DNA from 3 places in the Cupriavidus taiwanensis LMG 19424 genome. Region 3 is predicted to be linked to each of the others. Evidence: predicted binding sites of a transcription regulator. Region 3 holds the regulator's gene; each other region holds the start of a gene.

Evidence for each region. Region 3 encodes sigma-54, which starts transcription at its own class of promoters, with help from an activator protein. Its sites were predicted from a motif close to TGGCANGNAANCTGCTTT; they were not measured.
Region 1: a site for sigma-54 is predicted at 7,318-7,335, ahead of RALTA_RS16190 (ethanolamine ammonia-lyase subunit EutB). Genes of this name have one in related genera too.
Region 2: a site for sigma-54 is predicted at 4,089-4,106, ahead of RALTA_RS22530 (GTP cyclohydrolase II). Genes of this name have one in related genera too.

Annotation. Positions count from the first base shown of each region.
Region 1 is NC_010530.1:89,362-99,107, reverse strand. It holds gene fumC (class II fumarate hydratase) at 1-145, shown strand, start outside; gene RALTA_RS16220 (ferredoxin--NADP reductase) at 203-973, opposite strand; gene RALTA_RS16215 (hypothetical protein) at 1,164-1,505, opposite strand; gene RALTA_RS16210 (MFS family transporter) at 1,952-3,265, shown strand; gene RALTA_RS16205 (LysR family transcriptional regulator) at 3,345-4,262, shown strand; gene RALTA_RS16200 (aminoacyl-tRNA deacylase) at 4,347-4,820, shown strand; gene eutC (ethanolamine ammonia-lyase subunit EutC) at 4,902-5,717, opposite strand; gene RALTA_RS16190 (ethanolamine ammonia-lyase subunit EutB) at 5,727-7,109, opposite strand; gene RALTA_RS16185 (AI-2E family transporter) at 7,345-8,382, shown strand; gene RALTA_RS16180 (FadR/GntR family transcriptional regulator) at 8,596-9,315, opposite strand; gene RALTA_RS16175 ((Fe-S)-binding protein) at 9,441-9,746, shown strand, end outside.
Region 2 is NC_010530.1:1,537,181-1,546,926, forward strand. It holds gene RALTA_RS22510 (amidohydrolase family protein) at 1-17, opposite strand, end outside; gene RALTA_RS22515 (TetR/AcrR family transcriptional regulator) at 50-730, opposite strand; gene upp (uracil phosphoribosyltransferase) at 730-1,425, opposite strand; gene RALTA_RS22525 (URC4/urg3 family protein) at 1,498-2,796, opposite strand; gene RALTA_RS22530 (GTP cyclohydrolase II) at 2,793-4,031, opposite strand; gene RALTA_RS22535 (acyltransferase family protein) at 4,300-5,424, opposite strand; gene RALTA_RS22540 (MFS transporter) at 5,734-7,017, opposite strand; gene RALTA_RS22545 (LysR substrate-binding domain-containing protein) at 7,189-8,121, shown strand; gene RALTA_RS22550 (DUF2917 domain-containing protein) at 8,090-8,377, opposite strand; gene RALTA_RS22555 (TolC family outer membrane protein) at 8,483-9,746, opposite strand, start outside.
Region 3 is NC_010528.1:327,039-336,784, forward strand. It holds gene rapZ (RNase adapter RapZ) at 76-951, opposite strand; gene RALTA_RS01595 (PsiF family protein) at 1,063-1,455, opposite strand; gene hprK (HPr(Ser) kinase/phosphatase) at 1,627-2,598, opposite strand; gene ptsN (PTS IIA-like nitrogen regulatory protein PtsN) at 2,680-3,135, opposite strand; gene hpf (ribosome hibernation-promoting factor, HPF/YfiA family) at 3,487-3,837, opposite strand; gene RALTA_RS01615 (RNA polymerase factor sigma-54) at 3,886-5,364, opposite strand; gene lptB (LPS export ABC transporter ATP-binding protein) at 5,490-6,290, opposite strand; gene lptA (lipopolysaccharide transport periplasmic protein LptA) at 6,299-6,943, opposite strand; gene lptC (LPS export ABC transporter periplasmic protein LptC) at 7,063-7,692, opposite strand; gene RALTA_RS01635 (KpsF/GutQ family sugar-phosphate isomerase) at 7,757-8,740, opposite strand; gene RALTA_RS30600 (hypothetical protein) at 8,627-8,884, shown strand; gene RALTA_RS01640 (cation:proton antiporter domain-containing protein) at 8,884-9,746, shown strand, end outside.

The DNA.
Region 1 (9,746 bases), on a different contig from region 3:
CGGCTACGACCGCGCCGCGGAAATCGCCAAGCTGGCGGTCAAGCGCAACCTGTCGCTGCGCGAGGCGGCGATCGCCTCGGGGCATGTCACCGAGGCGCAGTTTGCCGAGTGGATCGACCTGAAGGGGATGACGCGCGAGGTGTAGCGCGCTGGGGATACAACAGGGGCGCCCGGCGCGGAATCGCGCCGGGGCGGACTGGCGTCAGCCGACGAAGGCCTTTTCCAGCACGAAATGGCCGGGGTGGCTCATATTGCCTTCGGCAAAGCCGCGCGCTTCCAGGATGGCGCGCACGTCCTTGAGCATATCGGGGCTGCCGCACAGCATGATGCGGTCGTTCTCGGTCGAGAACGGCGCCATGTCCAGGCGCTCGAACAGCTCGCCGGAGGCGATCAGGTCGGTGATGCGGCCGCGGTTGTCGAACTCTTCGCGCGTCACGGTCGGGAAGTACACCAGCTTCTCGCGCACCATTTCGCCCAGGTGCTCGTGCTGTGGCAGGTGTTCCTGGATCAGTTCGCGGTAGGCCAGTTCTTCGACGAAGCGGCAGGTGTGGGTCAGCACGACCCGGTCGTAGCGCTCGTAGACGTCGGGGTCGCGGATGATCGACAGGAACGGCGCCAGGCCGGTGCCGGTGGCGAGCAGCCACAGGGTCTTGCCGGGCAGCAGGTTGTCCACCAGCAGCGTGCCGGTCGGCTTCTTGCCGACATAGATCTGGTCGCCTTCGCGCAGATGCTGCAGGCGCGAGGTCAGCGGGCCGTCGGGCACCTTGATGCTGAAGAATTCCAGCGTCTCTTCATAGTTGGCGCTGGCAATGCTGTAGGCGCGCAGCAGCGGGCGGCCGTTCACCTCCAGGCCGACCATGGCGAACTGGCCGTTTTCAAAGCGGAACCCGGGGTCGCGCGTGCAGGTGAAGCTGAAAAGGGTGTCGGTCCAGTGGTGGACGGAAAGGATGGATTGCTGGTTCAGATTGCTCATGGCAAGACGCGGAATGCAGCGCAACGGCGCGCCAAAAAACGGCTGGAAGGAAGCGATCTTAACGCAAGCCCCCGGTCGGCGCAGGCGGAGCCTGTAACGCCAGCAAGGGATTAGCGCCCACTCCTCTCGAATGAGACGACGTCATCACATCAACGTCCGAGGCTTGGGCCTGACCAGCCAGGTTCAGGCTTCACCCACCGGGCGTGAGCGCGCCGGACAGTTCGCAGCGCTGGCGCGCCAGCGCTTCGCGCGAGTAGCCATGGCGCACGCGCAGCTGGTGCTCCACGGCGTCCGCCTGGTCCAGGCAGGCGAACACCAGGTCGTCCTTGACGCGTTGCGACACACCCTTCAGGCGCGGCGCCTCGTACGCGACCTGGCGCGCGCGGCAGCGCAGGAACAGCAGGGTTTCCTGGGAGGCAATGATGAGCTGGTCGTGCTCGATCCGCTTGCATTCGACCAGGTCCTGGGCATAAACGCCGGCGCCGGCAAAGAACAAAGGCAGGCACAGCCATCGGCGCAGCGAGCGGTGCATGGCAAACGGGGGCGCAGAAGGCCAGTTGAGGGTCCGGCTCGAATCATTGCCCAGACCCGCGCACAGTGCAAGCCGCAGTGCGCGCAACAACGCATTGCGCGTGCGCGGAACGGTGTCAAATTCGGTTTTCAGTGTCCATTTAACGGAACAATCGCCCGCGAAGCCTGTTAGCTTCGTCGCCGCTCACGGAAATGCTGCGCCGCAGCACATCGCAGGGGGTGGGCAGGCCGGCCCGTTGCCGCTACGCTGATGCCAATAGCGCCGCAGTTCGCGCCAGATCACGCCCCAGACCGACGGGCTTGTCGCCCGGCCTGCCCCCGTGTGTTCCCCTTTGCCGCTTCCCCGTCTCCCGTCAGGCGGCCCCGGTTACGGCATCCCCCGCCCCGTACTGCGCAGCGCGACCCCTCCGCGGCGGCTTGCACCGCCCTGACTGCCAAGACCACAACATGACCGATCTCACCGCTACCTCAGCCCAGACGGCGTCGCCCGACCGTGAAGACGTGCGCAAGCGCGTCTATGCCATCGTCGCCGCCTCGTCGGGCAACCTGGTCGAATGGTTCGACTTCTATGTGTACGCCTTCTGCGCGATCTACTTCGCGCCCTCGTTCTTCCCCAAGTCCGATCCCACCGCGCAGCTGCTCAATACCGCCGGCGTGTTCGCCGCCGGCTTCCTGATGCGGCCCATCGGCGGCTGGCTGTTCGGCACCATTGCCGACCGCCACGGCCGCAAGAACTCGATGCTGATCTCGGTGGTGATGATGTGCGCCGGCTCGCTGCTGATCGCCTGCCTGCCCACCCATGCCAGCATCGGCAACTGGGCCCCGGCGCTGTTGCTGCTGGCGCGGCTGATCCAGGGCCTGTCCGTCGGCGGAGAATACGGCACCACCGCCACCTATATGAGCGAGGTGGCGTTGCGCGGCCGGCGCGGCTTTTTCTCGTCGTTCCAGTACGTGACGCTGATCGGCGGCCAGTTGCTGGCGGTGCTGGTGGTGGTGATCCTGCAGCAGCTGCTGGATGAGGCGCAGCTGAAGGCGTGGGGCTGGCGCATTCCGTTCGTGGTCGGCGCCGTCACCGCGGTGGTGGCCCTGTTCCTGCGCCGCACGCTGCACGAGACCTCGTCCGCCGCCAGCCGCGGCAGCAAGGAAGCCGGCAGCGTGGCCGGGCTGTTCCGGCACCACAAGGCGGCGTTCTTCACCGTGCTGGGCTACACCGCCGGCGGCTCGCTGATTTTCTACACCTTCACCACCTACATGCAGAAGTACCTCGTCAACACGGCCGGCATGTCGATCAAGACCGCCAGCTACGTGATGACCGGCTGCCTGTTCCTGTACATGTGCATGCAGCCGCTGTTCGGCGCCCTGTCGGACCGCATCGGCCGGCGCCGCAACATGCTGCTGTTCGGCGCGCTGGGCACGCTGTGCACGGTACCGATCCTGAGCGCGCTGCGCACGGTCACCAGCCCGGGACTGGCCTTCGTGCTGATCGCCGCGGCGCTGGCCATCGTCAGCTTCTACACCTCGATCAGCGGCATCGTGAAGGCCGAGATGTTCCCGCCCGAGGTGCGCGCGCTGGGGGTCGGCCTGGCCTATGCCATTGCCAACGCGATCTTCGGCGGCTCGGCCGAATATGTCGCGCTCGGCATGAAGACGCTGGGCCACGAAACCGCGTTCTACTGGTACGTGAGTGCGATGATGGCGATTGCCTTCTGCGTCAGCCTGCGCCTGCCGCGCCAGGCCAGGTACCTGCACCACGAGCACTGAGGCATTGCCCGCGGCGCCATGCCGCCGGCATGGCAATATACGGGGGCTGTCACCGCCCCCGTCTTTTCCCGATCACCCCATGGACCTGAACGCCCTGCGCCTGTTCGTCGACATCGTCGACGCCGGCAACCTGAGCGCGGCCGCGCGCAAGCTCAAGATGACGCGCGCCAATGTCAGCTACCGGCTCAAGGCGCTGGAGGAAGAGCTGGGCGTGCAGCTGCTGCGCCGGACCACGCGCCATGTCGAACCGACGCCGGTGGGCGCCGGGCTGTACGAGCACGGCCGCAATATCCTGGGCGAGGTCGCGGCGGCCAATGCGCTGATCAGCAATATGGGCAAGAGCCTGCAAGGCCATGTGCGGCTGTCGGTGCCCACCGGGCTGGGCCATTCGCTGCTGTCGCCGCTGCTGGTGCGGTTCAAGCAGCGCTACCCGGACATCACGCTCGACGTGGTGTTCGACAACCGCGTGCACAACCTGGTGTCCGAAGACGTGGAGGTGGCGCTGCGCATCATCTCGACACCGCCGGATTCGGTCGTGGCCACCGAGATCGGCGTAGTCGACTGGATCGTCTGCGCCTCGCCCGCGTATCTAGCGGGGCACCCGGCGCCGCATGCACTGGCGGGACTGCGGTCGCATGCGATCGTGTGCGCGTCACCGGTAGGGCAGAAGCTCAAGGCGTCAGGTTCGCGCGAGGGCAGCGACGACGTGCGCGAACAGGTGGTGCTCGAGCCCACGCTGAGCTCGGAGAATTTTGCCTTCCTGAAAGAGGCGGTGCTGGCCGGCCTGGGCGTCGGCATCTTTCCGCTCTATGCGATCGGCGCGGAACTGGACCACGGCGCGCTGGTGCCATTGCTGTCCGACTACCGCATCAGCGTGTTCGGCAGCAAGCTCTACATGCTGACCCTGCCCAACCGCTACCAGACCCTGGCCACGCGCTACCTGCTCAACTTCCTGAAGACCGAACTGCAGGCAGTGTGGCCGCGGCTGCACCGCTAGCCGCATGCCGTCAGCCTGGCGCGGGCGCACTATAGTAGGAGCACAAGGATAAACCGTCGGCGCATACGGAACCAAGGAGCAACCATGGCCCTGGCTAGCACGCTCGCAAACTGCCTGAGCAGCAAGAACACCCGCTACGACATCATCCGCCACCCCTACACCCTGAGCAGCATGGCCACGGCAGAGGCCGCGCACGTGCCCGGGGACCGGCTGGCCAAGACGCTGTTGCTGGAGGATGAACGCGGCTACGTCGCCGCTGTGATCCCTTCGAGCCATCACCTGCAGATGGCCGCCATCTGCGAACAGACCGGGCGCAACCTGGTGCTGGCGCACGAGGACGAGATCCGCGAGATATTCAAGGATTGCGACCTCGGCGCGATTCCGCCGGTGGCGATGGCATACGGCATGCAGACTTATGTGGACGACAGCCTGATGCAGCAGCCCGAAGTGTATTTCGAGGGCGGCGACCACCAGGACCTGGTGCACATGAGCGGCGACCAGTTCAAGCAGCTGATGTCGGATGCGGGGCATGGGCAGTTCTCGCGCCGCATGATGTAGGTGGTGCGACGGCAACGGCCACCATGCGGGTCGCGGCCCGCGTGGTGGCCGTTTTTCGTTTTCAGCGGATTGGAGCGGTCTTCAGCGGAGCTCTGGCCTTGGCCCGGCGCTGCCGGTCGGCAATGCCGGCGCGCTGTCGTCCTTCAGGTCCACGCCCGAGCGCCCGAGCGCCGCGGCACCGCGCAGCAGGAACACCAGCCGGTCGGCGGCCTGCGCGTAGGACAGCCCTTCCGGGCGCACGTTGGAGATGCAGTTGCGCTCGGCATCGGTGCGGCCGACGCGCGGCGCATGGGTCAGGTAGATGCCCAGGCTGTCGGGCGAACTCAGCCCGGGCCGCTCGCCGATCAGCATCACCACCTGGCGCGCGCCGAGGCGCTCGCCGATCTCGTCGCCCAGCGCCACGCGCGACTGCTCGGCCACCACCACGGGACCGAGCTGCCAGTCCTGCGGCAGGCGCTGGCGCGCCGCCTGTAGCAGCGGCAGCGCATGGCACTGCGTGGCCAGCGCGGACAGGCCATCGGCAATCACGAACACCACGTCCGGCGCCTGCTGCGGCCGTGTTGCATCCAGCCGCGCGCGGCTGGCTTGGTCCAGGCGACGGCCCAGGTCGGGGCGGCGCAGGTAGTGCTCGCGGTCGGGCGCGGCGCTGTGCACGGCCACGTGCGGCAGCCCTGCCGCATCCAGCGCCGTGGCGACGGCATCCACGTCCAGCGCCAGGTGCACCGCATCGCGCGCCTGCGCATGGGCCAGGCCGAAAGCCAGCACGGCGTCGGTGGGCTGGCTGTGGCCGGTGCGGCCCAGCGCGATGCGCGCGCGCGTGAAGCGGCGCAGCCGTTGCCACGGGTCGGCTTCGGCCGCGGGGTCGGGACGGACGGGAGCCTGGCGTTTGGCTGTCATCTCGGCGCCTTACAAGGTGTGGGCCATCTGCAGCAGCGGCTGGCGCGCCGCGGGCTCCAGCAGCCGGCCCGCGCCATCGGCAATGCCAATGCGCTGCAGCCAGGCCTCGAACTCCGGCGCCGGACGCAGCCCCAGCACTTCGCGCAGGTACAGCGCATCGTGGAACGAGGTGCTCTGGTAGTTCAGCATGATGTCGTCGGCGCCGGGGACGCCCATGATGAAGTTGATGCCGGCCACGCCGAACAGCGTCAGCAGCGTATCCATGTCGTCCTGGTCGGCCTCGGCATGGTTGGTGTAGCAGACGTCGCAGCCCATCGGCACGCCCATCAGCTTGCCGCAGAAGTGGTCTTCCAGACCGGCGCGGATAATCTGCTTGCCGTCGTACAGGTACTCCGGCCCGATAAAGCCCACCACGGTATTGACCAGCAGCGGCGAGAACGCGCGCGCCACCGCATAGGCGCGCGCCTCCATGGTCTGCTGGTCGACGCCGTGGTGCGCGTCGGCCGACAGCGCGCTGCCCTGGCCGGTCTCGAAGTACATCAGGTTGTCGCCCACGGTGCCGCGCGCCAGCGCCTGCGCGGCGTCGTGCGCCTCGGCCAGCAGCGACAGGCTGATGCCGAAGGCCGCGTTGGCGCGCTCGCTGCCGGCCACGGACTGGAACACCAGGTCCACCGGCGCGCCCTGGCCGATCGCGCGCAGCGTGTTGGTGACATGGGTCAGCACGCACGACTGCGTGGGGATGTCGAAGCGGCTGCGCAGCTCATCGATCATGCGCAGCAGCGAGACGATCGCGCCCAGGTTGTCCGAGGCCGGATTGACGCCGATGGTGGCATCGCCGCAGCCATAGAGCAGCCCGTCGATGATCGACGCGGCGATGCCCTTGGGGTCGTCGGTCGGATGGTTGGGCTGCAGCCGCACCGCCAGCCGGCCCGGCAGCCCGACGGTGCTGCGAAAGCGCGTGACCACCTGGCACTTGCGCGCCACCGCGACCAGATCCTGGTTGCGCATCAGCTTGCTGACCGCCGCCGCCATCTCCGGCGTGATGCCCGGGGCGACACGCGCCAGCATGGCGCTGTCGGTCTCCTGCCGCAGCAGCCAGTTGCGCAGGTCGCCCACGGTGGTGGCATCGATCGCGGCAAAGGCGGCGGCGTCGTGGCGGTCGTGGATCAGGCGCGTGACCTCGTCTTCTTCATAGGGCACCAGCGCCTCGTTGAGGAAGCGCGTCAGAGGCACGTCGGCCAGCGCCAGCCTGGCCGCCATCCGCTCCTGTTCGCTTTGCGCGGCGAGGCCCGCGAGCGCATCACCGGAGCGCGCCGGGCTGGCCCTGGCCAGCAGCGTGCGCAGGTCGGCAAAGACGTGGCGGTGGTTGCCGATGGTATGGGTGTAGGCCATGCGTTGCGTTCCCAAGGCTTGGCGACAACAAGGACTACGCGGCGAACCACGGGCCGCGCACGATTCCCCCTAATATAGACAGCCTTTGCGTGTGCCGATATGCCAACATCGGCCCCACGTCGTGGCGCGAGGTCGCGGCGGCCGGGGGACCCAAGCCGCGGCTGACGCAGCCATTACATCTGGATCGGCGAGGATCCAGGAATTCCTTTCAGCAAATTGCATGCCGGAGACACCGATGAAAGACCCCGAACCGACCGCCACGCCGCGCCTGCCGCCGGCCGCGTGGTACAGCGTCGGCACCGTCGCCTACCTGCTGACCGCGCTGGCGCTCTGGACCGTGCTGCATGCCAACCTGGTCGCGGCGCTGCTGTCCGGGCTGCTGCTGTATTCGCTGGTGGACGTGCTGGCCCCGCGCCTGAAGCGGCTGCACCAGCGCCACGACGCGCTCGCCGTGGCGATCCTGTCGGCGCTGATCCTGCTGGGGCTGACGCTGGCGGGCTGGCTGCTGGTGCGCTTTGTCAGCGGCGAGGGCAATACCCTGGACGGCCTGCTCAACCACGTCGCCGACATCATCGACCGCTCGCGCGGGCAGCTGCCGCCGTGGCTCAGCGACGCGCTGCCCAACGGCGTCGACGAACTGGCCAACACGCTGATCGACACGCTGCGCGAGCACGCCGCGATGGCGCAGAAGCTGGGCGCCGAAGTGCTGCGCACGCTGGTGCATATCCTGATCGGGCTGGTGATCGGCGCGATGGTCGCGCTGTACCGCGCGGTGGCGCGCCCCAACCGGCGCCCGCTGGCCGCCGCGCTGGTGGCGCGGGCGCGCACGCTGCAGCAGGCGTTCTCGCAGTTCATCTTCGCGCAGATCCAGATCTCCACCATCAACACCGTGCTGACCGCGGTCTACCTGCTGCTGGTGCTGCCGCTGTTCGGCGTGCACCTGCCGCTGACCAAGACCCTGGTGGTGATCACCTTCGTGGCGGGGCTGCTGCCGGTGCTGGGCAACCTGATCTCGAACACGGCGATCGTGGTGGCCTCGCTGTCAGTGTCGCTGCCGATCGCGGTGGCATCGCTGGTGTTCCTGGTGGTGATCCACAAGCTCGAGTACTTCCTGAATGCGCGCATCATCGGCGCGCGCATCCAGGCCGCGGCGTGGGAACTGCTGATGGTGATGCTGCTGATGGAAACGCTGTACGGCATCCCGGGCGTGATCGCCGGGCCGATCTTCTATGCGTACCTGAAGCGCGAGCTCGCGGGCGCCGGGCTGGTCTGAAGGCAGTGGCCGGCACGCCGGGCCGGTGGTAGGACCAATAAGCGGGCCTCTCCCCAAATGCCGTTCAGGTAACGACCGTCGTTCCCGCGCAGGCGGGAACCCAGTGACTTTCTTCACGGAGGGGACGTGAAAGACGCTGGATTCCCGCCTGCGCGGGAATGACGGTAGTGATGGATCCCTTAACTGAACGGCATTTGGGCCTCTACCCGCTATTCAGGCCCCGTCCTGCTCCACCCGGCTGCGCACGAAGTCGATATGCGTCTGCATCGCCGTGCGCGCCTCTTCGGGACGGCGCGCGCAGATGGCGTCGCACAGCGTGCGGTGCTGCAGCAACAGCAGGTCCGAGGCGCCGTCGTCCTGTTCGCGCAGGCCGGTGCCGTTGATGGTGATGTGCTCGCGCAGCATGCCGATCACGCTGGTATGCAGGTGCAGGAACATGGTGTTGTGCGAGGCCTGCGCGATGGCGTCATGCAGCTGTGCATCGGCATCGGCCTCGGCCTGCTTGTCGTCGGCGGTGCGCGCGCGTTCCAGCTCGGCCATCAGCGCGCGGATGCGCTTCACGTCGGCGGCATCCGCGCGCAACGCCGCGAAATAGGCAGTCGCGCCCTCGAGCACACGGCGGAACTCCAGGATGTCTTCGCGCAGCGCGGGATGGTCGGCCACCAGCTGGCCCCACGGCGAAGCAATGCCGGCGCGCAGCTGGTCGGTGGCATAGACGCCCGCGCCGCGCCGGCTCTGCAGCAGGCCGCGCGCGGCCAGCCGCTGGATGGCCTCGCGCACGGTGTTGCGGGCCACCGCGTACTGCTCGGCCAGCGTGCGCTCGGCCGGCAGACGGGTGCCGGGCGGCCAGGTGCCGTCGAGCAGCGCGGTTTCCATGCGCCGCATCACCGACTCCACGCGTCCGCGGGCGTGCCCGTGCCTGGCTGCCGTCATGCCGTTATCCCTCGTTCCTGAACGTGCGCGGCGCGCATTCTGAATTGGTCCGACCAATTTGAAGCGCCGCGCGGAAGCGGGAATTATGCGCCCAAACGTGCGACCCAGCACGTGTGGAGCGAGACATGAAGGATCGTCAGTACCCCAGCGGCCCTGCCCCCACGCAGGCCTACCTGTTTGCCACCTGCCTGGTCGACATGTTCGTGCCGCAGGCCGGCCTCGATGCCGTGCGGCTGCTCGAGCGCGAAGGCCTGACCGTGCATTTCCCGCGCGGCCAGAGCTGCTGCGGCCAGCCCGCCTACAGCAGCGGCAATCCCGACGCGGCCCGTGCGGTGGCGCGCGCCCAGCTCGACCTGTTCGGCCAGCCGTGGCCGGTGATCGTGCCGTCCGGCTCGTGCGCCGGCATGATGCGCCACCACTGGCCGCAGCTC
Region 2 (9,746 bases), on a different contig from region 3:
AGGATCAGGTCGAGCATGGGTGGTGTCGTGGTATCCGCGATGGGTAAGTTCAGGCCAGCGGCACCGGCGCCAGGCCGCAGCCGCGCAGCAGCATCACCACCACATGCTCGGTGGCGTGCGCATAGTCCTGCGGCTTCAGGCGGCTGACGCCCAGCACCGCGCACACCTGCGATTCAAAGTCCGCGTAGGTCTGCGTGGCAGCCCAGATGGTAAAGAACAGGTGCTGCGGATCGACCGGCGCCATCTGGCCGCGGTCGATCCACTGCTGCACCACCGCGGCCTTGCGCGATACCAGTTCGCGCAGGGCGTGGCGCAGCACCTCGCCGATCTCGGGCGCGCCGTGCAGCAGCTCGTTGGCGAACACCCGCGACGCATCCGGATGGCTGGCCGACAGCCGCATCTTGGCGCGGATGTATTGCTCCAGCGCGACTTGCGGCGGCAATTCCTCGCGGATCACGTCCGCCTCGGACAGCCACAAATGCAGCGTGTGCGCCAGCACCGCGCGGTACAGCGCCTGCTTGGTGCGAAAGTAGTAATGCAGGTTCGACTTGGGCACGCCCGCGCGCATGGCGATCTCGGCCATGGTGGCGCCGGCAAACCCGGCACGCGCAAACACATGCTCGGCCGCGCGCAGGATCATGGCCTGGTTCTCCTGCCGGATGCGGCCGCCCGCCGCCCCGCGCACGGGTGGCGGACGCAACGGCGGCGCAAGGCTGGCCTGCGCGTCCATCAGCGCGTGCCGTAGAGGCGGTCGCCGGCGTCGCCCAGTCCGGGCACGATATAACCGTGCTCGTTGAGCGTCTCGTCGATGGCCGCGGTGACGATGCCGACGTCCGGATGCGCGGCGCGCAGCGCGCGCAGGCCCGGGCGCGAGGCGATCAGGCACACATACTTCATGGTGGTGACGCCGGCCTCCTTCAGCCGGTTCAGCGCGGCGATGGCCGAATTGCCGGTGGCCAGCATCGGATCGACCACGATCACCATGCGCTCCTGGATGTCCTCGGGCATCTTGAAGTAATACTCGATCGGCTCCAGCGTCTCGGGGTCGCGGTACAGGCCGATATGCCCGACGCGCGCCGCCGGCAGCAGGTCGAGCATGCCGTCGATAAAGCCGTTGCCCGCGCGCAGGATCGACACCAGGCACAGCTTCTTGCCGGACAGCACGCGCGACTGCGTGGCCGCGATCGGCGTGCGGATCGCAATGGTTTCCATCGCCAGGTCGCGCGTGGCTTCATAGGTCAGCAACTGGCTGATCTCGCGCACCAGGCGGCGGAAGTTGTCGGTGGTGGTGTCTTCGCTGCGTACCAGCGTGACCTTGTGCTGCACCAGCGGGTGGTCGACCACCATCACGCCGGACAGGCTGGCTGGATCGGAGGGATCCGGTGCGCGGGCCTCAACTGCGGGAACAGCGGACATGTCGTTCATGGTGACGCTCCTGAAGCCACGTTGCACAAGCTTTCCCTGCCTGCGACGCCGCCCGCCGCGCGGGCGGCGCGTTCAGAACACCGTTCCGTCGCTGGTAATGGCAAACGGCGGCGCGCCGCCGGGGCGGCGCTTGGCGGCGATGCGCCGCCCTGCGGCCCAGGTGCCGCCCTCGAGCACCCGCGCCAGCGGAAACTGCGCTTCGTCCAGGCCCAGCGCCTGGCGCACCCCATCGGCCACCAGGTCCAGCCCGGTCACGGTCAGCGCGCGCCATTCGACGATCACGGGCTCATCCACCGCGTGCGGCACGGCGGCAAAGCCGGGGTCGCGCGGCACCATCAGCTCGAAGTCGTACAGCAGGCCGCCGTTGCGGTACTCCGGCAGGCCGGTCAGCGCGTCCAGGCCTGTCACGGTCAGGCCGGCGTCTTCCAGCGGCTCCAGCAGCGAGTAGGCCAGCCACTGGGTCAGCTTGTGGAACGGCACCAGCCCGCCCGGCGCCGCCGGATGGCGCCAGCAGTCGCCCAGCGACACGCCCTCGACCACGATCCGCCCCGGCCACACCGGGCCAAGCCCGACCAGCAAGGTGCGCAGCAGGAAGCCGGCATCGAGCTGGCCGCCGACCGCGTGCGCCTTCAGGTAGTCGTAGAGATTGCCCAGCCGCGCCGGCCGGCCGAACAGCGCCGGGGTCGCCTCCATCACCTCGCCCAGCCGGCGCAACAGCCCGGCGCGGCCTTCCAGCCCCACCAGCGGGTTGTGCTGGGCGACCTGGAAGGCATGGGCGATGCTGTCGGCATCGATGCGCTGCAGGCGCTCGGCATCCGCGCGCAGCGGGTCGCCCGGCGCCGCGGAAAAGCCGCCGCGCGCGAACAGGTCGAAGCTCGCCACGCCAAGTCCTTCCGAGCGCGTCAGCACCTGGTCGCTGGCCGGGTCGCGGTAGCGCCACTCCGGGCCGGCGCCGGCATCCAGCAGCACGCTGGGAATCACCAGGTCGATGCCGATGCGGGCGCGCGCCTCGCGGTGTTCGGGCCCGCTCAGCGCGGCGCGCTCGCACAGCACCTGCCAGCGGTCCGTGCGCTGGTCGGCGCCGCCGCCCTCGAAGTGGCGCCAGCGGCTGTGATAAGGCACCTGCAGGTCCGGGTAGCGCTGCCGGATGGTGCTGGCGACGTAATCGGCGATCGCATGCACGCGGTCGGGATGCCAGGTGAAGAGTTCGGAGGCGCCGCTGGCCACGTGTTCGGTGACCGCCGCGCAATGGGTACGCACCGCCTCGGCGCACAGCAGCGCCGAAGCGGGATGCCCTTCGGGCACCGGGCTCAGCCAGCCGTCGCCCTGACGCGCGTTGCCGGCACTGCCGTCCTCGGGATACATCGTCATTCGTTCAACCCCCTGCCCTTTGCCAGGGCTAGTTCGTTCGCATCCGGCGGCGTGTAGTGCGTAAAGTAGCCGGCGGCCACCTTGGCGTCGATCTCGACACGGGCGTCGGCGGGGATCAGCGCCTCGGGGATCGCCACCTGCTCGACCACCTCGATGCCCTGCGCCACCAGCGCGCCATGCTTCATGTTGCTCATCGACGCCCAGCGGTCGATGCGGCGGATGCCCAGCCAATGGAACACATCCGGCATCAGCTCCTGGAAACGCATGTCCTGCACGCCCGCCACGCATTCGGTACGGGCAAAATACGTCTCGGCGCGGTCGCCGCCAGCCTGGCGCTTGCGGGCGTTGTAGACCAGGAACTTGGTCACCTCGCCCAGCGCGCGGCCTTCCTTGCGGTTGTAGACCACCAGCCCGACACCGCCCTGCTGCGCCATCTCGATGCACACCTCGATGCCGTGTGCCAGATACGGCCGGCAGGTACAGATGTCTGACCCGAACACGTCCGATCCGTTGCATTCATCGTGCACGCGGCAGGCAACGCGGGTTTCGGGCTTGCCCAGCTGGCTGACATCGCCGAAGAAATACAGCGTCATGCCGCCGATCGGCGGCAAGAATACTTTCAGGTCCGGCCGCGTCACCAGTTCCGGGAACATGCCCCCGGTCTGCTCGAACAGGCTGCGGCGCAGCACGCTTTCCTTGATGCCGAACCGGGCCGCCATGCCGGGCAGGTACCACACGGGGTCGACCGCCGCCTTGGTCACGCGCACGTCGCCATTGGCATGCAACAGGTTGCCGTCGGGCCTGAGCCGGCCCGCCGCGATGGCCGAGACCAGTTCCGGCATGTTGATGTGCGCGCGCGTCACCGCGATGGTCGGGCGGATATCGACGCCGGCGGCGATGCGGTCGGCAAAGACCGTCGAAACCAGGTGACCCCACGGGTCGAGCGAGACGATCTTTTCCGGATCTGCCCATTGCGGATGCGGGCCGATGGCTTCGGCGGGGGCGGTATCGGTCAGGTCGGGACGGTGGTCGCGCTGCAGCGTGCCGGAGGCAATTGCCAGTGCCCGGTAGATCGCGTAGGCGCCGGCATGGGTGCCGATCACATTGCGCTGCGCCGGATTGCCCAGGCTGGCAATCACCGGTCCGCGCTCTGACGCTGTGGAGGCACCCCAGTGGATCGGCTCGGCCGGCTTGTCGCGGCGCGCGTGCGAAGTCAGGACGATATGGTCGGACATGACACCCTCGGTTCCCGATGGAATCCTGACCAATCGGTCAGGTTTACGATTCCATACTAGGCAACCTTTGTGCCATCGCCCAATGCCCGTTTGCGCCAGTGTTGCGCCCCTGTGTGTGGCGCCCAACGCAAGCCCGCTGCAGCGCCATGCACGCCCGTCGTGCGGGCGGCACCGCGGCGGCGGCACGCATGCACCACACGGATGCTGCGCGCTGCCATGACACCCGGCGGACGATCCGGGCACTGGCGCGCGGCGATGCTTGCAAGGGTTACATGGTCGGACGGCTGGCCGACCCCGGGCCCGAGTCGCCCGCGGCGTCCCGCCGCCCGGCCAGCAACGCGCGCAGTGCCGCAAGCGGCTGCGCGCTTTCCACGAAGCGGTAGAACAGGGCTCCCGCCACATTGCTGAGGGCCCATGCCGCCGCCATGCCAAGGGCGTTCAGCACCGGCCGCGCCGGGGCGAAATGCGACACCAGCGCATTGACCATCAGGCACACCGGGAAATGGACGAGGAACACGGAATAGGAAATCCGTCCGAAATAGCCCACGACGCGCGCGCGCGGCCAGCGCTCGAGCCATTCGCCACGGCGCGCCAGCGCCAGCAGCAGCGCGGTGCCCAGCGCCACCGCTATGCGCAGCCTGAAGTCCAGCATCAGCGCAGCCAGCGCCACCGCGGCGATCAGCCCCAGCGGCAGCAGTGGGCGGCCAGGCGCCGACGCCCAGTACGCCAGCGTACCCATGCCATAAGCACCGAAGAAATACACCGCCCAGATATCCCATGCGGCGTCGCGGTTGAACCAGAACAGCGATGCCACGGCGGCGAGCGCCACCAGGCCGACGCTGACCGCCACGCCGGCCGGCGCCCTGCCCCCGGACACGGTGCGCGCGGCCCACAGCGTGCCCAGCAGCAACGCGAACAATTGCAGGTCGATCGCCACGTACCAGACGCCCGCCGACAAGGCATCGACGTCGAGGATGTCATGGAGCAGCGTCAGGTGCGCGAGGAACTGGCCCAGGGTGGGCGATGCCGGGATCGAGTCATGCGTCATCCAGTGCCGCGCCACGGCGGCGCCGGCCATGCTCAGCAGGATCGCCGCGGCAAACGGCACCACCAGTTTCTGGTAGCGGCGCCACAGCATGGACAGCGGGTGCTGGCGGGTCTCCAGCCGTCCGTCCGGCGCCAGGCTGCGCGCCGCCAGGAAGCCGCTGATCACCAGGAACACCTGCACCGCGATGCGGGCGTAGTCGTACAGCCAGTCCACCAGCCCAGGCGCCAGCTGGTACGCGGCGTCGGACATCGGTCCATAGAAGGCAAGATGGTGCAGGACGATCAGCTGCGAACTGACGGCTTTCAGGGCGTCGATGCACGGCAGGCGCGACGGACGGGGGCTCATTGTTATAGGGAGAATGCAAAAGGCGCGGAAGAGCGCGATTCTACCCGCAGCTTGAGCACTCAATGTGGCGCAACGCATACATTATGCGGATTGGTTACACACTGGCCGCGCTTGTTGCCACTTCGACAGCCGCCGCGCGGGGGCGGCCGGCCGCTGGTCGGCGCTGGTCTGATTACCGGCACAACGCCATCAGCGCCATCCACGCCTGGGCATGCGCCGGGTCCAGCCATCCGGCCAACGCCGCTGCGCACACGGCGGAGAGGCCGAGTACCGCGAGCCAGGCGGCAAGCGCGGATACCCCAGGCCGCCTCATGGCCGTGCCGGCGCCAGACCGGCGCGGACGACCTGGCGATCGTCGATCGGCGAATGCAGCGCCGCGGCAACGATACCCAGCGCCATGGCGCCGTACCAGACCGCGTCGTACGAACGGGTCAGCTCGAACACCAGCCCGCCCAGCCACACGCCCAGGAAAGCGCCAAGCTGATGGCCCAGGAACACGAAGCCGAACAGCGTGGCGAGATAGCGCACGCCGAACACCTGGGCCAGGATGCCGTTGGTGAGCGGCACCGTGCCCAGCCACAGGAACCCCATCGCCGCACTGAAGGCGTACAGCGTCGCCGGGCTCAGGGGCAGCAGCAGGAACAGCGCCATCGCCGCGGTGCGCGCGAGGTAGATGCCGGCGAGCAGGTACTTCTTGCTGTGACGCCCGCCGAGCAGCCCGCACACATAGACGCCTGCCACATTGGCCAGCGCGATGATGGCCAGTGCCGCCATGCCGTCGGCCGGATGCATGCCGCGGTCCAGCAGGTAGGCCGGCAAATGGCTGGCGATAAAGGCAAGCTGGAAGCCGCACGCAAGAAAACCCAGGTTGAGCAGCCAGAATCCCGCATGGCCGAAGGCCTCGCGCACGGCGGCGCGCAACGGCTGGCCCCCGTCCCCCTCCGGCGCGTGGGGGCCCGGCGCTGCCGCCGCGCCGCGGTCCTGGAATGGCAGGGCCAGGGGCACCAGCACTGCCAGCGCCACGGCAAGCAACAGCAGTGCGCCCGCCCACCCGGCCCCGGCAAGCAGCGCCTGGACGCCCGGCACCAGGGCAAACTGGGCGATGCCGCCGACCGCGCCTGCCAGCCCCAGCGCGCGGCTGCGCTGCGCGGCGCCGGTCATCCGGCTGAGCGCGCCGTAGACCACGCCGAAGGTGGTGCCGGACAAGGCCACGCCGATGCACAGGCCCGCCGACCACACCAGCGCCGTCGACGTATGCGCCTGCGTCATTCCATAAAGCCCCGCGGCATACAGCGCCAGCCCGCCCGCCATCACCTTCCACGAGCCGTAGCGGTCGGCCAGCATGCCGGTGAATGGCTGCGCCAGCCCCCACGCCAGGTTCTGCACCGCCATGGCAAACGCGAAGGTCTCGCGGTTCCAGCCGCGCTCGGCAATGATGGGCAGCATGAACAGGCCTTGCACATGGCGCGCACCCAGCGCCATCCCCATCAGCACGCCACCGGCAAGCACCAGCACCCACAGTTCCCGCCACCAGGGCGTGGGCAACCCGGCCGGGTTGCCGGTAGCGGACGAACTCTGCAGGTGGATGGTCATGACGGCCTCTTGTCGAACAATGGCGCCCGCAGGCGCGATGGTTCTATTGCACGCGGCGCCAGGCCTTGCTTCAACCGATCTTTCGGTCGTTCTGCCATGCACACCACGCATGCCATGAACATCGCGGTTCGTGCTGTAATGAGGTGCGCGCATCTTCCTGGAGCTCATTGCATGTCCACCCCGCTGGTTCGCCTGGTCTCGCTCGACCTGCTCAAGGGCTTCGTCGCCGTCGGCCGGCGCATGAGCATTACGCAGGCGGCGGACGACCTGTGCCTGACCCAGTCGGCGGTAAGCCGCCAGGTCCATGCGCTGGAGGCGCAGTTGAAGGTGCAGCTGTTCGTGCGCAAGCATCGCGGCGTCGCCTTCACCGCCGAGGGCGAGCGCTTGTTTCGCAGCGCCGACAGCGCGCTGCAGCAGTTGCAGGACGTGGTGGCCGAGGTGCGCCGCAGCGAGGGCCGGCAGCCGGTCACCGTCACCGCCAGCATCGGCGTGACCGGCCTGTGGCTGCTGCCGCGGCTGGGCAGCCTGCAGAAAGCCCACCCGCACCTGGATGTCCGCCTGTCAGCCAGCAACCGTATCAGCGACCTGCGTGAAGAAGGCATCGACCTCGCGGTGCGCTATTGCCGCGATGCCGCGGCGCCACCCGACGCCGTGCGCCTGTTCGGCGAGCACATCGGGCCGATCGCGCATCCGTCGCTGCTGGCGGAGCTCGGGCCGCACGGCGATGCGCTGCTGCAGCTGCCGCTGCTGGAATTCGACGATCCGCGCCCGTGGCTGCAATGGCGCAGCTGGCTGGCCCCGCGCGACCTGCGCCAGGCCAGCCAGCGCGGCATGCTTCGCTTCAACCAGTATGACCAGGTCATCCAGGCGGCGCTGGCAGGCCAGGGCGTCGCGCTGGGGCGGCTCGAACTGGTGCGACCGCTGGTCGACGGCGGCCAGCTGGCGCTGGTGCCCACTGCGCGGCAAGCGCCGCCGAGCCCGAACGCCTACTGGCTGATCCAGGCCGCCGCGCAGCCGCGCGCCGACGTCAGGCGCGTGGCGCAGTGGATCTGCCAGGAAGCCGCGCGCACGGTCAAGACGCCCGTGCACCCCGCAGCCACCTGAACCGCAGCTGGCGGGCGCGGCGCGGTGGCGTTTCGATCCCGCACAGCGCCGGGCCCGCGCCGTGCAGCGCCGCGATGAACACCTCGGCGTCGGCTTGCAGCCGATGGCGCTCGCCCGGCGCCAGCAACACATCGGGCGACGGCCGTCCCGGCACCTCGAAGGTCAGCCACAGGTTGCCGCCGCGGCAGACCAGTTCCGTGCCGGCGCGCAGTTGCAGGCCGAGGCATTCCGCTTCCAGGGAAAAAGTGCGTGACATGAAAGGCTCCGGTTAGGGCCTTTTCATTGTGCGAAGCGGCGTCGCACGCTGCCATGAGCAATGCGTCGGCCAGCCATCCGCCAGCGGCATGCGAGGCCCGCATGTCTAGCGCTGCCCCGCGCGCGTCGCGCCCTGGGCCAGCGCCTCGCCGGGGGGCGCGACGTTGAGTGTCGCCAGCAACAGCCCCATGCCCGCCAGGATGCGGTACTGGCTGGCAAGTTCGGTGTACTGGCCCGTCACATAGGCGGTGCGGGCGCTGAAGTACTCGTTCTCGGCATTGAGCAGGTCCAGCAGGCTGCGTTGCCCGATGCGGAACTGCCTGCCGTAGCTGACCCGCGTGGCATCGCTTGCCTGCACGTATTGCTGCAGGCTGGCCAGGCGGTCCTGCGCGGTACGGTTGGCGTTATACGCCAGCGACACGCTTTCCCGCACCTGCCGCCGCAGCCGCTCCAGGTTCTGCTCCGCTTCCTGGATCTGGAACCCAGCCTCGCTGATGCGGGCCTTGTCGGCATTGCCGCGGAACACGTTATAGCGCACGCGCAGCATCACCCGGCGCTCGTCGGTGGTACCCAGCACACGGTCGCGGTCGCGTGCCCCGCCCACTTCGAGTTCCAGCCTTGGCCACAACGCCGAGCGCGCCAGCGCGCGTGCGGCCTCGGCTTCGGCGATATCGGCCTGGCCTGCGGCCAGCGCAGGGTGGCTGGCACTGGCCACTTGCTGCGCCTCGCGCTCGGTCGCGGGCAGGACGGCGGCCAGCGATTCCGGCCGCGACAGGCGCTGCGGTGCCGTGCCGACCACGCGCACGAACGCCGCCTCGGCATCCTGCAGCGCGCCCTGCTCCGCCCGCAGGCTGGCCTGGGCCAGCGCCAGCCGGCTCTCGGCCTGGTAGAGGTCGGCGCGGCGCAGCACGCCGTTGTCGGCGCCAAGCCGGATCTGGTCATGGATATGCTGGTGCGCCTCGAGGTTGGCGATGCCGATCGCCACCGTCTCCTGCCGGCGCAGCACCTCGACGTAGACGCCAACGGTGCGTAGCGCGATGTCCTCGGCGGTGACGCCGACCCGGTAGGCCGCGCCTTCGATCCGGGCGCCCTGGCGCTCGACGTCGCTGCTCACGCCGAAACCGTCGAACAGCATCTGCGTGATGGTGACGTCGGCGGCATGGCGGCCATACGACGAGTCCGACAGCCCGCCCACGCGGCTGCTTTCGCTGTCCAGCCGCACGCGACCGGTGGCGCCGCCGATATCGATCCGCGGCAGGTAGCCGGCACGCGCCTGCTTCAGCCCCTCGTCGGCAGCCAGGCGGCGGCTGCCCGCGGCCAGCACTTCTGGATTGCTGTGCACGGCCAGGTCGACCGCCTGGGGCAGCGCC
Region 3 (9,746 bases):
GTCGCGCAGCATTGGGCCGCCAGGCCGACGCCGCGCTCAGATGCCCTGTGCAGCCCGGGGGCCATGCCGCGTGCGTCAGCCCGCCGGTGCGAGCTCTCGGTGTCTGACCAGCACATTACCATGTGCCCGGAAATAGTTGGCGAGCCTTTCGGCAATATAGACCGAGCGATGCTGGCCGCCGGTGCAGCCGATCGCCACGGTCAGGTAGCTGCGGTTGTCGGCAATGAAGCTTGGCAGCCACTTTTCCACATAGGCGCGGATATCCTCGGCCATCGCCAGCACCATCGGCTGCCCCTGCAGGAAGTCGATCACCGGCGTGTCGCGGCCGGTCAGCGGCCGCAGCGCCAGGTCATAGTACGGGTTGGGCAGCGAGCGCACGTCGAACACCATGTCGGCGTCGCTGGGCACGCCATGCTTGAAGCCGAACGACTCGAACAGCAACGTCAGGCGCTGGCTGTCGTCGCGGATCAGCTCCTTGATCCAGCTGCGCAGCGTATTGGTGCGCACATTGCTGGTATCGATCCGGTGCGCGGCTTCGGCAAGCGGGCTCAGCAGCGAGCGCTCCATCTCGATCGCTTCCATCAGCGCCGTGTCGTTGAAGGCGCCGCCGCCGGCCGCGCCGTCGGTGCGTGCCGACAGCGGATGGCGGCGGCGCGTCTCGGAATAGCGCTGCACCAGGGCGTCGGTGCTGGCGGTCAGGAAAATGACCTCGACCTGGTGTTCGGCGGCCAGCGCGCGCACGGTGTCGGGCAGCTGGTCGAGCGACTCGCGGCTGCGGATGTCGGTCGCCACGCCCAGGTGCGTGTAGCCCTGAGCGTCGAGGTAGCGGGTCAGTTCAGGGATGAACTGCGCCGGCAGGTTGTCCACGCAGTAATAGCCTGCATCTTCGAGGACGTTCAGTGCGACGGACTTGCCGGAACCGGATATGCCGGTGATGAGGATGATGCGCATAGCAACTGAAGCATAGCATCAGGTGCCGGCTGCGTCATGACAGCTGTTTGACACACCCAAAATGAAAATGGCGAACCTCGCGGTTCGCCATGCTGCGGTGCCAGGGGGCGCTCAGGCTGCCTTCGACAGGCATTCCTTCATGTGGGCCTTGTATTCGTCGCCCTTCTTGCCCTTGCCCGACTTGCTGCAGGACGCCATCTTTTCCTGCTGGGTCTTGGACACGCCGGACTTCGACAGGCATTCCTTCATGAACGCCTTGCGTTCGTCGCCCTTTTTGCCGGAGGCTTGCGCGTTGCAGGCCTTCATCTTGTCTTGCTGGGTGTTGGCAGCGGGTTTGTCAGGGCTGGCCGGGGTAGCAGGGGTGGCGGGCACGGCCGGGGTGGCCGGGGCTGCTGCCGATGGCTTGGCCGGGGTGGCTGGCGTGGCCGGCGTGGCGGTCTGCGCAAAGGCGCTGGCGGCGAACAACGGGGTAACCAGCGCGCACACTGCAATCAGGCTCTTCATGCTTGCTCTCCTCGGGGGTGGAAAACCTTGTCGCCGCGCGCCTGGGTCGGCGTTGCGGCTGCCGTAACGGACGTGATGCCCATTACAGCACAAAACGAAGCATGCCCGAGAAACGTTGACGGGAGCTCGCTACGCCGTTGTAAGCAATTGAAAGCCGCGGCGCAGGACCGGCTACAGCAGCCGCCCCTGACCGCGCGAGACGGCGTCGGCCTGCATCGCGGCGCGCTGGCGGTCCATGAAGTCGCGCAGGGTGTCGATGCCGCGCAGGCGCAGGATGGTGTTGCGCACGGCCGCCTCGACCAGCACCGCAAGGTTGCGGCCGGCCGCCACCTGGATCTTGACCATGTGGATCGGCAGCCCCAGCACGTCCAGATACTGCGAGTCCAGCGGCAGGCGCTCGAACTCGCCGTCGTTGCGCCGCACCAGCTGCACCACCAGCTTGATCTTCATCTTCCGCCGCACCGCGGTCTCGCCGAAGATGGTCTTGATATCGAGCAGCCCCAGGCCGCGCACTTCCAGCAGGTTCTGCAGCAGCGGCGGGCAGCGTCCTTCGATGAAATCCGGGCCCAGCCGGACGAAATCGACGGCGTCGTCGGCCACCAGTCCGTGGCCGCGCGAGATCAGCTCCAGGCCAAGTTCGCTCTTGCCCAGGCCCGATTCGCCCATGATCAGCACGCCCATGCCCAGGATGTCGAGAAACACGCCGTGCATGGTGACGCGCGGCGCCGAGATGCGCGACAGGTACAGGCGCAGGTGGTCGATCACCGCGGCGGACGACACCGGCGTGGTGAACAGCGGCGTCGACGAGCGCGTGCAGCGCAGTTCGAGGTCCGGCGGCGGCTCCATGCCGTCGGCGATTACCAGGAACGGCGGCTCCAGCAGGATCAGCTCGCCCATCTGGCGCTTGCGGGTCTCGTCGTCCAGGCGCTGGTAGTACGTGATCTCGGGCTTGCCGAGTACCTGGATCCGGTTGGGGTGGATCAGGTTGAGGTGGCCCACCAGGTCTGCGGCGGAGGTCGCTTCGCGGGCGAATTCGACGTCAAAGGCGCGATCGGCGCCCTCCAGGCCGGCGACCCACGAGAGTTTCAGGTCGGCTGCGTTGTCGTCGAAGATTGACTGGGAGGTGACGCCGGTGAGTTCCATGCGGGTTGACTGGTAAGGCGGTTTGCCAAGCGCGTGGCGCCTGCCCGGTCTGGTGCCGGACCGCTCTGGGGAATCAGGGGATCAGGGATGCCATGCGATCAGCAATTGATGCACGGCATCGGGCGTGGGCAAGGTCGCCAGGCCCTCGCGCATGTCGCGATCCGACAGCAGTTGCGCGATCTCGGACAGGATCTCCAGGTGCTGCTGGGTGGCCTGTTCCGGCACCAGCAGGAAGATCAGCAGCGACACCGGCTTGCCATCCGGCGATTCGAACGGAATCGGCTCGGCCAGGCGCATGAAGGCAGCCAGGGGTTGCTTGAGGCCCTTGATGCGCCCGTGCGGGATCGCCACGCCGGCACCCAGCCCGGTCGAGCCCAGCGACTCGCGCGCGAACAGGTTGTCGGTCACGATGGCGCGCGCCACGCCATGGTTGTTCTCGAAGAGGAGCCCGGCCTGCTCGAACACACGCTTCTTGCTGGTGACGCTGACGTCGAGGGTGATGTTGCCGGGTGGCAGCAATTTGGCCAAACGATTCATGGGCGATGCGCAGGATTTCAGTTAGCGGGCGGATCGATCCGCCGGGCAGCGGCTGGTTCCCTGACCACTGCGGGCGCGGGGGAGACGCCCGGCCCATTATAGAGCAGCGGCTACCCGAGCCTTGTGCGGTGCAGCGCGGGCAGGCGCGGCCACGATTTCTCTCTCTTTGTATGGCGCAGCATACACCTTGGCGCTGCGCTTGCGAACACTTCGGGCCGCCCCACGTGTACAGCGTTGGCTCGGCTGCCACAGCCCGAGCCGGCGCCAGGGCGCAAAAAAGCCGCGCTTCACGGCGCGGCTTGCCTGTGGAATCTGGTTCAGCAGCCTTCTGCGAGGCCGCCGGGCATAGGTTTATTGCTGCATCTGCGCTGCGGCCATCTGGTACTTGACCGCTTCACGGTCGTGGCCTTGCACGCGATCCTTGTAGCGAATCACCTGACGGTCCAGCTTGTCGACGAGTGCGTCGATCGCCGCATACAGGTCTTCGTGATGCGCCTCGACAAAGATGTCCTTGCCCTTGAGATGTAGATTGATTTCCGCGTACTGGCGCCGGTCCTTTTCCTTGTGATTGTCGACAGAGAGCAGCACGCTAACGCCAATGACTTGATCGAAATGCCTGACGATTCGCTCCAGCTTCGTTTCCACGTACTCACGCAGAGGGGGCGTGATGTCCAGGTGGTGTCCACTGATCTTGAAGTTCATAGCGCTTCTCCTTCTGAAAGAGCCTCACCAGGCAGGCGGTGGGCTCGGCTACAAAGACTTGCGGAGATTCACTGCGGGGATCTTCAGGGCTTCGCGATATTTGGCAACGGTGCGGCGTGCGACAACGAAGCCTTGCTCACCCAGCAGTTCGGCGATGCGACTGTCGGAAAGGGGATTCCTCGGGTCTTCGGCTCCTATCAGTTGCTTGATCAAGGCGCGGATGGCCGTTGATGAAGCCGCGCCACCGGTTTCGGTGGACACGTGGCTGCCGAAGAAGTACTTCAGTTCGAAAGTACCCATCGGCGTGGCCATGTATTTATTGGTCGTCACCCGGGAGATGGTTGACTCGTGTAAACCCAGTGTATCGGCAATCTCCCGCAAAACCAAGGGGCGCATGGCGATTTCACCGTGGGTGAAAAAGTTCTTTTGACGCTCGACAATGGCTTGCGAGACACGCAGGATCGTGTCGAACCTTTGCTGGATGTTCTTGATCAGCCAGCGCGCCTCCTGCAGCTTCTGCTGCAGCCCGGCGGTGCCGGTCTCGCCCTTGGCGCCGCGCAAAATCTGCGCATACATGTCGTTAATGCGCAGCCTTGGCATCACATCCGGATTGAGCTGCGCGATCCAGCCGCCGCCGCTCTTGCGCACGAATACGTCCGGCACGACGAAATCGGCTTCGGGCCGGCTGTACGCGTGGCCCGGGTAGGGGGCCAGCGAGCGGATCAGGTCATGGGCGGCCTTCAGCGCGACCTCATCGACCTGCAAGGCCTTTTTCAGCCGCGTGTAGTCGCGTACCGCAAGCAGTTCGAGGTGATGGGTGACGATGGTCAGCGCCAGCTCGCGCTGCGGGTGCGTCAGGCGGCGCAATTGCAGGGCCAGGCATTCGGCCGCATTGCGCGCACCGACGCCGGGCGGGTCGAAGCTCTGCAGCAGCGTCAGGATGGCGTGGACTTCGTCGGGGTCGAATTCGAGCTCTTCCGGCAGTTCCGCGCAGATCTCTTCCAGCGAGGCGCTCAGGTAGCCGTCGTCATCGAGGGACTCGATCAGGAAGATGGCGAGACCCTTGTCCCGCGCCGAGATCTTCAGCGGCGTGAGCTGCTCCATCAGGTATTCGCGCAGCGTGGGCTCGGCATCGCGCAGCTGCATCGGCGTCTTTTCGTCTTCGTCGCCTTGCGGGCGGCGGGCAAAGTCGTCAAGGCTCCAATCGCCGTTGCTGTAGTCGTCGCCGCTGCTGTTGTCGCCGTAGCTGTCTTCCGCGGCGCCGTCGGCGTGCGCATCGCCGTTGCCCTGGGGCTCGGCGGGCGCGGGCGCGGGAGCGCTCTGGACGTTGACCGAGCCGTCAGCCGCCACCCGCAGCGGGCTTTCGATCCAGTCGTTTTCCCGCTCGAGCAGCGGGTTTTCCGTCAGCGCCTGTTCGACTTCCTGCTGCAGTTCCAGCGTGGAAAGCTGCAGCAGCCGGATCGACTGTTGCAGCTGGGGGGTCAGTGCCAGGTGCTGGGAGAGGCGGAGCTGTAGCGACGGTTTCATGCGACCTATTTTATGCGCATCTTTCCGATGTTGGAACGGAAATTGCTATCGCTGAAGCGCTCTGATCGCCGCTGGCTCTTCACCGCCATGCAGCCATGGGCCGCCCGCGCATGGCGCCCGCCTTGTTACATGCGGAAATTCTCGCCCAGATAGACCCGCCGCACGGCGTCGTTGGCAATGATGTCTTCGGGCTGCCCCGCGGCCAGCACCGTGCCTTCGCTGATGATGTAGGCGTGGTCGCAGATGCCCAGCGTCTCGCGCACGTTGTGGTCGGTGATCAGCACGCCGATATTGCGCGCCTTGAGGAAGCTGACGATACGCTGGATCTCGCCCACGGCGATGGGGTCGACGCCGGCGAACGGTTCGTCCAGCAGGATAAAGCGCGGCGATGACGCCAGCGCGCGTGCGATTTCCACGCGGCGACGCTCGCCGCCTGACAGCGACAGCGCCGGGTTGTTGCGCAGGTGCGCGATCTGCAGGTCGTCGAGCAGGGCGTCCAGGCGGCGCTCGATCTCGGCCCTGGCCAGCGGCTTGCCCTTGTCCAGCTGCAGTTCCAGCACCGCGCGGATGTTTTCCTCGACGTTGAGCTTGCGGAACACCGAGGCTTCCTGCGGCAGGTACGACAGCCCCATGCGCGCGCGCTCGTGGATCGGCAGGCCGCTGATGTGGTCGCCGTCGAGCACGATGTCGCCCTCGTCCAGCGCCACCAGGCCGACGATCATGTAGAACGACGTGGTCTTGCCCGCGCCGTTCGGCCCGAGCAGCCCGACCACCTCGCCGCTCTTCACGTCGAGCGAGACGTCCTTGACCACCGTGCGCGAGCCATAGCGCTTCTTCAGGTGGCGCACGACCAGCGTGCTGCCGCCGGGCAGGACGGCGTTGGCTTCGACGACAGGCTTGTCGGCAATGGTGGCGGTATCGGTCATGGGTACGGTCAGGGTTTGTTGGCGGGCGCGGGCGCGGGCTTCAGGTCCAGCGGCGAGCCGCCCGCGGTGCCGGACTTCTGGTCCTGGCGCGGCGACAGCACCGCGCGCACCCGGCCGGACGGGTTGGCCGCCGCGGCATCGCCGCTGCCGCCGCCGGCAGCGGTGTAGAGTTCCTTGCGGCTGTCGTAGGTCAGCACCGCGCCGCGGATCTCGTCGAGCAGCTTGGCGCCTTGCAGCCGCGCCATGCGGGCATTGCCGATCAGCTTGGAGAACTCCTGCTTGCCGTCGTATTCGATGCGGTCGCCCCAGCCGTCGATATATTCGTCGACGCCTTCGCGCTTCTGGCGGATATAGGCCTGCCGGCCCGGCTTCGAGGTGGCCACGGCGAACTGGTAGCCCTCCGGGTCGGTGCGCAGCTCGGCGGCGTCGGACTTCAGGATCATGGTGCCCTTGGTCAGCACGACGTTGCCGGTCAGCGTATAGATCTGCTTGACGTCGTCATAGCTGGCGTTGTCCGCCTCGAGCACCATCGGCTTGTCGCGGTCCGCCCGCTCGGCAAGGGCAGGCTGGCCCAGCAGGCCGAAGGCCATGGCCAGCGCGAGCAGGGCCGGGGCGGTGCGTCGACGGGACGAAGTCGTCAGGGAAGCGGTCATGTTGGCAGGGTTGCTTGAGGGCGTCGGGATGCGTGATGGTGCGGTTGGCGCGGACACCGGCGCGCGCGCTGCGGGCCGCGCGGGCGGGCGCCGCGTGCGCGGGCTGCGCCGGACCGGGTTCAGGACCCCGGCGCGCGGCCGGGGGACGGCCCGGTAATGATGGTGCCGCGTACATTGCCGAGCAATTGTACTTCGCGGGTGACGTTGTTGAAGATCAGGCCGTTGGCGGTCATGACCGACGGGCCGCGTGTCAGCTTGACCGGCTTGTCGGTCTTGACGATGTCGTCATTGACCAGCAGCTGGAAATAGCTCGACGCCGCGGTCAGCTGCGGATCCTTGGACGGATCCGCGCCCTGCTGTCGCAGCACGTAGCCATTGCCGTACAGGTCGATCACCGTGCCTTCGGCGTTCATGCGGCCGATGTCGGCACGCGCGGTCACCGGCGGGCGGTCCGGTTCATAGGCGCGCATGGCGGGGCGCGTGACCTCGTAGGTCTGGTCGTCCTCGAAATGGATCATGCGCTCGCCGGTGAAGCGGATCTTGGTGCTGCCGTCGGGCGCCAGCTCGGTGGCCGAGAAGCGGTCCATGAAGTAATCGGGCTCGTGCTTCTTGGCGGTCTGCGCGGCCTGGTCTTCCCTGGGGGAGTTGATCTGGACCAGCCAGAACGTGCTGCCCGCCACGATGGCCATCAGCAGCAGCGGCAGCAGCCGCATGACGATGCCGCTGAGGGAGGCGAGGAGTGCCTGCATGTTGTCCTTGGCGTTGTGCCCGGTGTGGGTTTCGTGCCGATGGCGACGTCGGTGGCGCGCCCGCTCAGATGACCTTGGCGCGGGTCAGGTCGTGGATATGCAGCGCGCCGGCCAGGCGCCCGTCGTCGTCCACCACCAGCAGCTGGTTGATGCGGTTGGCTTCCATCACCTGCACGGCTTCCACTGCCAGCTGGTCCTGGTTGACCACGTGGGGGTTGCGGTGCATGACCTCGCCGATCGGCACGGTCTTCCAGTCGCGCGGGGTTTCCAGCAGGCGGCGCAGGTCGCCGTCGGTGAACACGCCGATGGCGCGTCCGTCGGGATCCACCACCGCGGTCATGGCCATGCCCTTGCGGGTGATTTCCATCAGCGCCTGGGCCAGCGGCGTGCTTTCGCGAACCTCGGGCACGGCGTTGCCGGTGCGCATCACGTCGCGCACATGGGTCAGCAGCTTGCGCCCGAGCGCGCCGCCGGGGTGCGAGCGGGCGAAGTCTTCCTCGCCGAAGCCGCGCGCATCGAGCACCGCCACCGCCAGCGCGTCGCCCAGCGCCAGCGCGGCGGTGGTGCTGGCCGTCGGCGCAAGGTTCAGCGGGCAGGCTTCTTTCTCGACCGCCGCGTCCAGGTGGACGTCGGCCAGCTTGGCGAGGTTGGAGTCCGGATTGCCGGTGACCGAGATCAGGCGCGCGCCGATGCGCTTGACGATCGGGATGATCGACAGCAGCTCGCCGGTCTCGCCGGAATTGGAGAAGGCGATCAGCACGTCGTCGCGCGTGACCATGCCGAGGTCGCCATGGCTGGCTTCGGCGGGGTGCACGAAGAACGCGGGGGTGCCGGTCGAGGCCAGCGTGGCCGCGACCTTGCGCCCGATATGGCCGGACTTGCCGATGCCCGAAACGACCACGCGCCCGGTGCATTGCAGGATCAGCTGCACGGCATGGGCAAAGTCGCCGTTCAGGCGGCCGGAAAGTGCGGAAACCGCATCGGCTTCGGTCTGGAGCGTGTCGCGGGCGAGCCGGAGTGCTCGATCCGCATCGAAATTAGCTATCATGGCGACGAAGTATACCAACGAATGCGACCGCACCTGGGCCGGCCCATGACGCGCGTCGTGCTCGCCCGTGCTCGCCGTATTTGCGCCGGCAGGGTGCCCGTGCCGGGTCGGCCGCGCGCCTCGCCGGTCACCCTGACCGCCTGATGCATTCTCCGCTGGAACTGACCCTGGTGCTGCTGGCCGCCGCCGTGTTCGGCGTGGTCGGGTTCCGCATGCTGCAGCTGCCGCCGATGCTGGGCTACCTGGCCGTCGGCATCCTGATCGGGCCGCATGCGCTCGGGCTGGCCAGCGACACCGCGCAGACCAAGTACCTGGCCGAATTCGGCGTGGTCTTCCTGATGTTCTCGATCGGGCTGGAATTCAGCCTGGCCAAGCTGCGCGCGATGAAGCGGCTGGTGTTCGGCCTGGGCGGCTCGCAGGTGGTGCTGTCGATGCTGGCGGTAGTGCCGGCCAGCTGGGCCTTTAACTGGCTGTTCCCGTTGTCGTGGCAGGCCTCGGTGGCGCTGGGCGGGGCCCTGGCGATGTCCTCCACCGCCATTGTGTCCAAGATGCTGTCGGAGCGCATGGAGCTGGAAAGCGAGCACGGGCGCAACATCATCAGCATCCTGCTGTTCCAGGACCTGGCGGTGGTGCCGCTGCTGATCGTGATCCCGGCGCTGTCGCGCGATCCGGGTGACCTGATGATGGCGCTCGGCCTGGCCACGCTCAAGATCGTGGTAGCGCTGGGTGTCATCTTCTTCCTGGGCCAGCGCCTGATGAGCCGCTGGTTCCATGTGGTGGCGGCGCGCCGCTCGCAGGAACTGTTCATGCTGAACCTGCTGCTGGTCACGCTGGGCATGGCGGCGCTGACCGAGCGGCTGGGCCTGTCGATGGCGCTGGGCGCCTTCATGGCGGGCATGCTGATCTCGGAGACGCCCTACCGCCACCAGGTGGAAGAAGACATCAAGCCGTTCCGCGACGTGCTGCTGGGGCTGTTCTTTGTCACCATCGGCATGCTGCTCAATAT